Regions from separate parts of the Bacillus mesophilum genome, predicted to be linked through region 2. Evidence: predicted binding sites of a transcription regulator. Region 2 holds the regulator's gene; the other holds the start of a gene.
What was found. The regulator Rex, encoded in region 2, represses fermentation and respiration genes when NADH is low (regulators of the CRP and FNR family bind a similar motif). The targets are predictions, from matches to a motif close to TTGTGAAATATTTCACAA.

Region 1: the regulator Rex is predicted to act here: its motif matches at 1,624-1,641, upstream of pflB (formate C-acetyltransferase).

What each region holds. Positions count from the first base shown of each region.
Region 1 is NZ_WBOT01000010.1:2,858-6,287, forward strand. It holds gene F7732_RS20165 (cupredoxin domain-containing protein) at 115-567, shown strand; gene safA (SafA/ExsA family spore coat assembly protein) at 791-1,408, opposite strand; gene pflB (formate C-acetyltransferase) at 1,727-3,430, shown strand, end outside.
Region 2 is NZ_WBOT01000009.1:4,818-8,247, forward strand. It holds gene F7732_RS19750 (ABC-F family ATP-binding cassette domain-containing protein) at 1-592, opposite strand, end outside; gene moaC (cyclic pyranopterin monophosphate synthase MoaC) at 758-1,243, shown strand; gene F7732_RS19760 (redox-sensing transcriptional repressor Rex) at 1,268-1,912, shown strand; gene F7732_RS19765 (YdiK family protein) at 1,970-2,176, opposite strand; gene F7732_RS19770 (CPBP family intramembrane glutamic endopeptidase) at 2,173-2,901, opposite strand; gene groES (co-chaperone GroES) at 3,242-3,430, shown strand, end outside.

The sequences.
Region 1 (3,430 bases), on a different contig from region 2:
GTTAAATAAATGTTTTCAAGGTTTTCTAAAAAAAAAACATGAAAATAGACAAGTTTGCCTGTCTATTTCGCATACCTTTATAATGGACAAACTATTTGAGGGGGAGAAAAAGGAATGACATTTTTTGTATTAAAAAAGAGAACAATTATCTTGTTTTTGGCTGTGTTAACTGTGGTTGCAAGTGCAGCAGCAGTTATTTACACAAGATCTGAAAATGTTACTGCATTCAGTCCTGCTGCAGGTGAGAATGCCAGAGACATTCACATGGTAACAGGCGAATTTACAACTAACACTGCTGATGGAAAAGAGATGGAAGTTTACCGCTGGGATCCCGGTACCATATTTGTTGAAAAAGGCGAAAATGTAAATTTAAAAATTTTAGGTGTTAATGGAAGTGAGCATCCATTTTACATTGAAGGTACAGACATAAAAGGTGTCGTTAAAAAAGGAGAGGAAACCGTAGTACCATTAAATTTTGCGAAAGAAGGAACATATAAGCTCATTTGTAATGTTCATTCCCATCATGAAAATCATGGTACGATGATTGCATATATCGTGGTAGATTAAAAAATTGTCTTATATTTTTGACAGATTGTAATATTTTATCATGTTACCTTATTAAGACAAAACCAGAAAGAAAACGGCTTAGTTTGATTCCACATACATCTTCACCTCAATTAGCTGCTTCGCATAATCATTCTCAGCTGCTCATTTCCAACTATTTAAAATGCAAAAAAGGATGTCCTCAATTTAGATTGGACATCCTTTTTAATGGATAAAAACTTATTTTTTATTTAGAAATAAACATCTGTGTCCAGTAATGGCCATATGATCCGCCTTTTACGTAACCAACACCCATTTGTGTGTAGCTTGAAGAAAGAATGTTTTTACGGTGCCCTTCACTATTCATCCACGCAGTCACAACTGCTTGTGCTGACGTTTGACCTGCTGCAATATTTTCACCAGCCGTTTTATACGTAATTCCAAAGTTTTTCATCATTTGGAATGGTGTACCATACGTTGGTGAATTGTGGTCAAAGTAATTCTTATTAATCATATCTTGAGATTTGTATCTAGCAACTCTTGCAAGCTCCCAATTTGATGTTAATGGTTTTAACCCATATTTGGCTCTTTCTTGGTTTACCAGCTTTAAAACTTCTTCTTCAATCGTTAATGTAGAAGCTGATAAAGATGGTATATTAAGCTTTTGACCAGGATAAATCATATTAGGATTTGAAACAGATGGATTTGCACTTATAATCTCAGAAACTCCAACCTGATATTTTAACGCAATTTTCCACATCGTGTCTCCTGTCTGAACACTGTGTACAGACGCTGCAGATGCTGAGGTATAAATTCCAAAGACTAGAGTAACAGACAACATGAAAGTTAGAAGTAGTTTTTTCATAGTCTTAATTAAAACAGATAACTTGCTATTTAAATAGCGGTAAATGTTGCCGAAGTTGCCTAATTTCATTAAAGTTCCCCATAGATTACTATATATAACAGTTCGAGTTTTAAGACATATTAATATAATACAGTTATCTATTTACCACTATACTCATAGTGTTAAATAGGTAAAAAATCTATATTTACCAAGTGTTCACAATACGTTCATATTTATTGTGATTGTTTTCACAATATATCTGTTATACTCAAATTGTAGTTAAGTTGTATCAACTGTTATAAGATATTTAAAATCATTTTTTACAGAGGTGACTTGATAATGAAACAATGGAATGGTTTTACTGACGGCAAATGGAATAAAGAAGTAAATGTCCGCGATTTTATTCTTCAGAATTTTAAGCCTTATGATGGAGATGAGTCATTCTTAGTCGGTTCAACTGAGGGAACTGACCGATTATGGGAACAAGTTATGGACCTTACAAAGCAGGAGAGAGAAAATGGCGGTGTCCTTGACATGGATACTGAAATTGTTTCAACGATTACTTCACATGGACCTGGCTATTTAAACAAGGATTTAGAAAAGGTAGTTGGTGTACAAACTGATAAACCTTTCAAACGGTCCCTCCAGCCATTTGGCGGTGTCCGCATGGCTGTGCAAGCATGTGAATCATATGGATTCGAAGCAAGCAAAGAAATGGAAAAAATCTTTACAGAATTTCGCAAAACACATAACCAAGGTGTATTTGATGCATATTCAGATGAAATGAAATTAGCTAGAAAAGCGGCAATTATTACCGGACTTCCAGATGCTTATGGCCGCGGCAGAATCATTGGTGACTATAGACGTGTAGCATTATATGGAGTTAACCGCTTAATTGAAGCGAAGAAAGAAGATATCAAAAACTCAAGCAGCGTAATGTCCGAAGAAATAATGCGCCTTCGCGAGGAGCTTTCAGAGCAAGTACGGGCTCTTAATGAATTAAAACAGCTTGCTGCAAGCTATGGCTTCGACATTTCAGAACCTGCAAACAATGCGGCAGAAGCATTCCAATGGCTATACTTTGGTTACCTTGCTGCCATTAAAGAACAAAATGGTGCGGCAATGAGCCTTGGACGTGTATCTACATTCCTTGATATTTATATTGAAAGAGATATCGAAAATGGTACCCTTACTGAAGTTGAAGCACAAGAAATTGTTGATCATTTCATCATGAAGCTTCGTTTAGTAAAATTTGCCCGTACCCCTGATTATAACGATCTATTCAGCGGAGACCCTACATGGGTAACTGAATCAATCGGCGGTATGGCAATTGACGGCCGTCCGCTTGTAACAAAGAACTCATTCCGCTTTCTTCATACATTAAAGAACCTTGGACCAGCACCAGAGCCAAATTTAACTGTCCTATGGTCAAAAGATCTTCCTGAAGGTTTTAAAAAATATTGTGCGAAAATGTCAATTGATACGAGCTCTATCCAGTATGAAAACGATGATATCATGAGACCAGAGTATGGTGATGATTATGGAATTGCCTGCTGTGTCTCTGCTATGGAAATTGGAAAACAAATGCAATTCTTTGGAGCACGCGCCAATCTCGCAAAAGCGTTATTATATGCGATTAACGGAGGCGTAGATGAAAAGCTGAAAATTCAAGTAGCTCCTAGCTTCTCTCCTATTACTTCTGATGTACTTGATTATGAAGAAGTGATGCAGAAGTTTGATAATGTTATGGAATGGCTCGCAGGATTATACATCAACACATTAAATGTAATTCACTACATGCATGACAAGTACAGCTATGAACGAATCGAAATGGCATTGCATGATACAGAAATTCTTCGCACAATGGCAACTGGGATCGCAGGATTAAGTGTAGTTGCTGACTCATTAAGTGCCATCAAACATGCAAAAGTAAAAGTAATCCGTGATGAAAATGGAGTTGCAGTTGATTTTGAAACAGAAGGTGATTATCCGCAATATGGAAACAACGATGATCGTGTAGACAGCATCGCGATTAATATTGTT
Region 2 (3,430 bases):
CCAAATGGTTTGTTGGCTCATCAAGAATAAGCAGATCAGGTTTTGTTAAGAGCAGCTTTCCGAGCGCAAGCCGTGTTTTCTGTCCGCCGCTTAAGGATGATATTTTCGCATCATATCCTATGGTATGAAAGTTCAAGCCGTGTAAAATGGAGCGGATATCTGCTTCATACTGGTAGCCTCCATTCTCTTTAAAGCTGACCTGAAGGCGATCATATTCTTTTAAAATGCGGTTATACATTTCTTCGTTGCTCATTGCGTTAGGATCAGACATCTTTTCTTCTAATGAACGCAATTCTTTTTCTTGCTGCTGTAAAGAAGCAAAAACGGTCAGCATTTCATCCCAAATTGTCAGCTCAGATTCAAGTCCTGTATTTTGCGCCAAATAGCCGATTTCAACTTCCTTTGGCTTCATGATTTCCCCGCTGTCATAAGAGATATGGCCAGCGATTATTTTTAATAAAGTCGATTTGCCTGCTCCGTTTCGTCCAACGAGCGCAATGCGGTCTCTTGTTTGTACTTCCATTTTTATATTCGTTAAAATTGGATCAGCACCAAAGCTTTTATTGAGCTGATTAACTTGTAATAGTATCATGATTTTCACCTCTGCAGTATAAGACAAGTGTATCGTATTCCGCTGAGGTTCGGCAATAAACCGGCGTTATTTGAAGAAATTTGCAAATAAATATGTGAATATGAATACAAACTATACACAAATGCACCTAAAATAGTGTATGATTCTGTTGTGAGGTGTTAGTATATGGGAGATTTAACGCATTTTAATGAAGAAGGCAGAGCTAAGATGGTTGATATTGGCGAAAAAGCCGAAACCGTTCGCACAGCTATTGCCCATTCAAGTATAAAAGTAAATGAGGTCATATACGACAAGATTACGTCTAACAGTATGAAAAAAGGAGACGTATTAGCCGTTGCACAAGTTGCCGGAATTATGGCAAGTAAAAAAACATCTGACATTATTCCAATGTGCCACCCAATTATGCTTACAAGTGTGGACATTTCTTTTGAATGGAAGCTGACAGATTCTGATCATATTCTGCAAATTACGGCTACTGCCAAAACAAAAGGCAGCACAGGTGTTGAAATGGAAGCGTTAACAGCTGCTTCAGCTTGTGCGCTGACTGTATATGATATGTGCAAGGCCGTCGATAAAGGGATGATCATTGGGGAAACCTACTTAATAGAAAAAACAGGCGGCAAAAATGGGGATTTTAAAAGAACGGAGTAGGACGGAGAATACGGAGGTACAATGATGTCAACAGAACAAACCAAAATTCCGCAGGCTACTGCAAAGCGATTACCGCTGTATTATCGATTTTTAAAAAATCTGCATGCATCAGGTAAGCTTCGGGTTTCGTCTGCGGAATTAAGTGATGCTGTAAAAGTTGATTCTGCCACGATCAGAAGGGATTTTTCTTACTTTGGAGCACTTGGAAAAAAAGGCTATGGCTACAATGTGAATTACCTGCTGTCCTTTTTTAGAAAAACGCTCGACCAAGATGAAGTAACAAAGGTTGGTTTAATTGGTGTTGGTAATCTGGGGACTGCTTTATTAAACTATAATTTCTTAAAAAACAACAATACAAAAATTGAAGTGGGCTTCGATGTTTCGCCCGATAAAGTTAATCAAAAAATTGGGGATGTATCCGTTTATCATATGGACGATCTTGAAAAGGTCATTGAAGAAAATGACATCCAAGTTGTGATCTTAACTGTACCTTCTCAGCATGCTCAGACGATTACAGATAGAATTTCACAAAGCACAGTAAAAGGAATTTTAAACTTTACTCCTGCTAGATTAACTGTGCCCCCAGCAATCAGGGTTCACCATATCGACTTAGCCGTGGAATTGCAATCATTAATTTATTTCTTAAAACATTACCCGGCAGATATGTAGGAGATCCCTCCAGGAAAGCATGTCTTGTTCAAAATAAAAATGAGCCCTTATACAGGCTCATTTTTTGTTTTCAAGATTTTTAAGCTTAAAGTGGAAGCTGATCATTTTGAGGCCAGCTCCAATGTCAAAGGTAGCAATGATAATGAGAAGGTTTGTCATGAATCCCCACTCTCCGTTTTGCTGAAGACTTTGAATAGCGATGTAGACAAATAGTATGCCAAGGATCAAATAAATGATGCCTGAAAACAGAGGAGTTCTTCTCATAGTAACCCTCCAATAAATGCTGCCACATGTTCCATTTCCTCCAGCCATTTTTCGATTTCTTCCATGTTAAGCTGCATGACGACTACAAGAGAATTCATGGCTACGTGAGCAAAGATCGGCACAAGGATCCGTTTTGTTTTTACATATAGAAAGGCAAACGTGAACCCCATCGCTGAATAGAGAAGCAAATGTTCAAATTCAGTATGTGCTGCCGCAAAGATGACAGAGCTAAGGAGCGCTGATATGAAAAAGTTAAAGCGTTTATGCAGGCTGCCGAAAATAATCTTCCGGAAAATGATTTCTTCTAAAATCGGTCCAATGATCGACACAACAAGAATAACAATTGACGACGTTTCAATGATACTCATGATTTGCTGTGTGTTCTCTGAACCCATTTCAATGCCAATCATATATTCAATATTTGCAGCAACAGACTGTGCAATCAGTGCTAAAAACACCCCGCCAATGGCCCAGGCGATCGATTTTACAACGGATGATTGCTCAGATAAACTCCGCTCCACTTTCATATCCTTTCGCAGCAGGAAAAGAATGATGATGAGGGCTAGAGAAAAGCTAATCACAAGCCAAGAAGACACGGCCGTACCTTGATCCATTCTAGTGCCAGTTATAAGCTCACTTCCAAACACCATAAGCGGCAAGCCGACAATGGAGGAAAGCTGCATGGCAATATACACAATTAAAATAATCCAGTATTCTTTTTTCAAATGATGATCTCCCTTATGACATAGAATCAAGCATATGCTCTTTTAACCATTTTACTCATAAAGAGGGACTTCTTTCAAATAGAAGGCTACCCCGAACAGCCTTTATGCATAAAAAGAATGTGAATGTATATAATGAAGAGGTTGCCAGAAATGGATCTTTCTGGACTCTGGCATAGGCAATAATAGACTTCCTTTTAAAGTCTAAAATTTTTTATGAAAAATACAGCATCATGCTTGCAAATAAAAGTCAGAACTATTAATATAATAAATGTGTTAGCACTCAAGTCGATAGAGTGCTAATAAATAAATCACTACATAATGATTGAGGAGGTTGTTTCACTTGTTAAAGCCACTAGGTGATCGAATTATTATCGAGCTTGTTGAAACTGAAGAAAAAACTGCAAGCGGTATCGTGCTTCCAGACTCTGCAAAGGAAAAGCCGCAGGAAGGCAAAGTCGTAGCGGTTGGTACTGGACGCGTGCTTGAAAATGGTGAGCGTGTTGCATTGGAAGTTGCTGATGGTGACCGC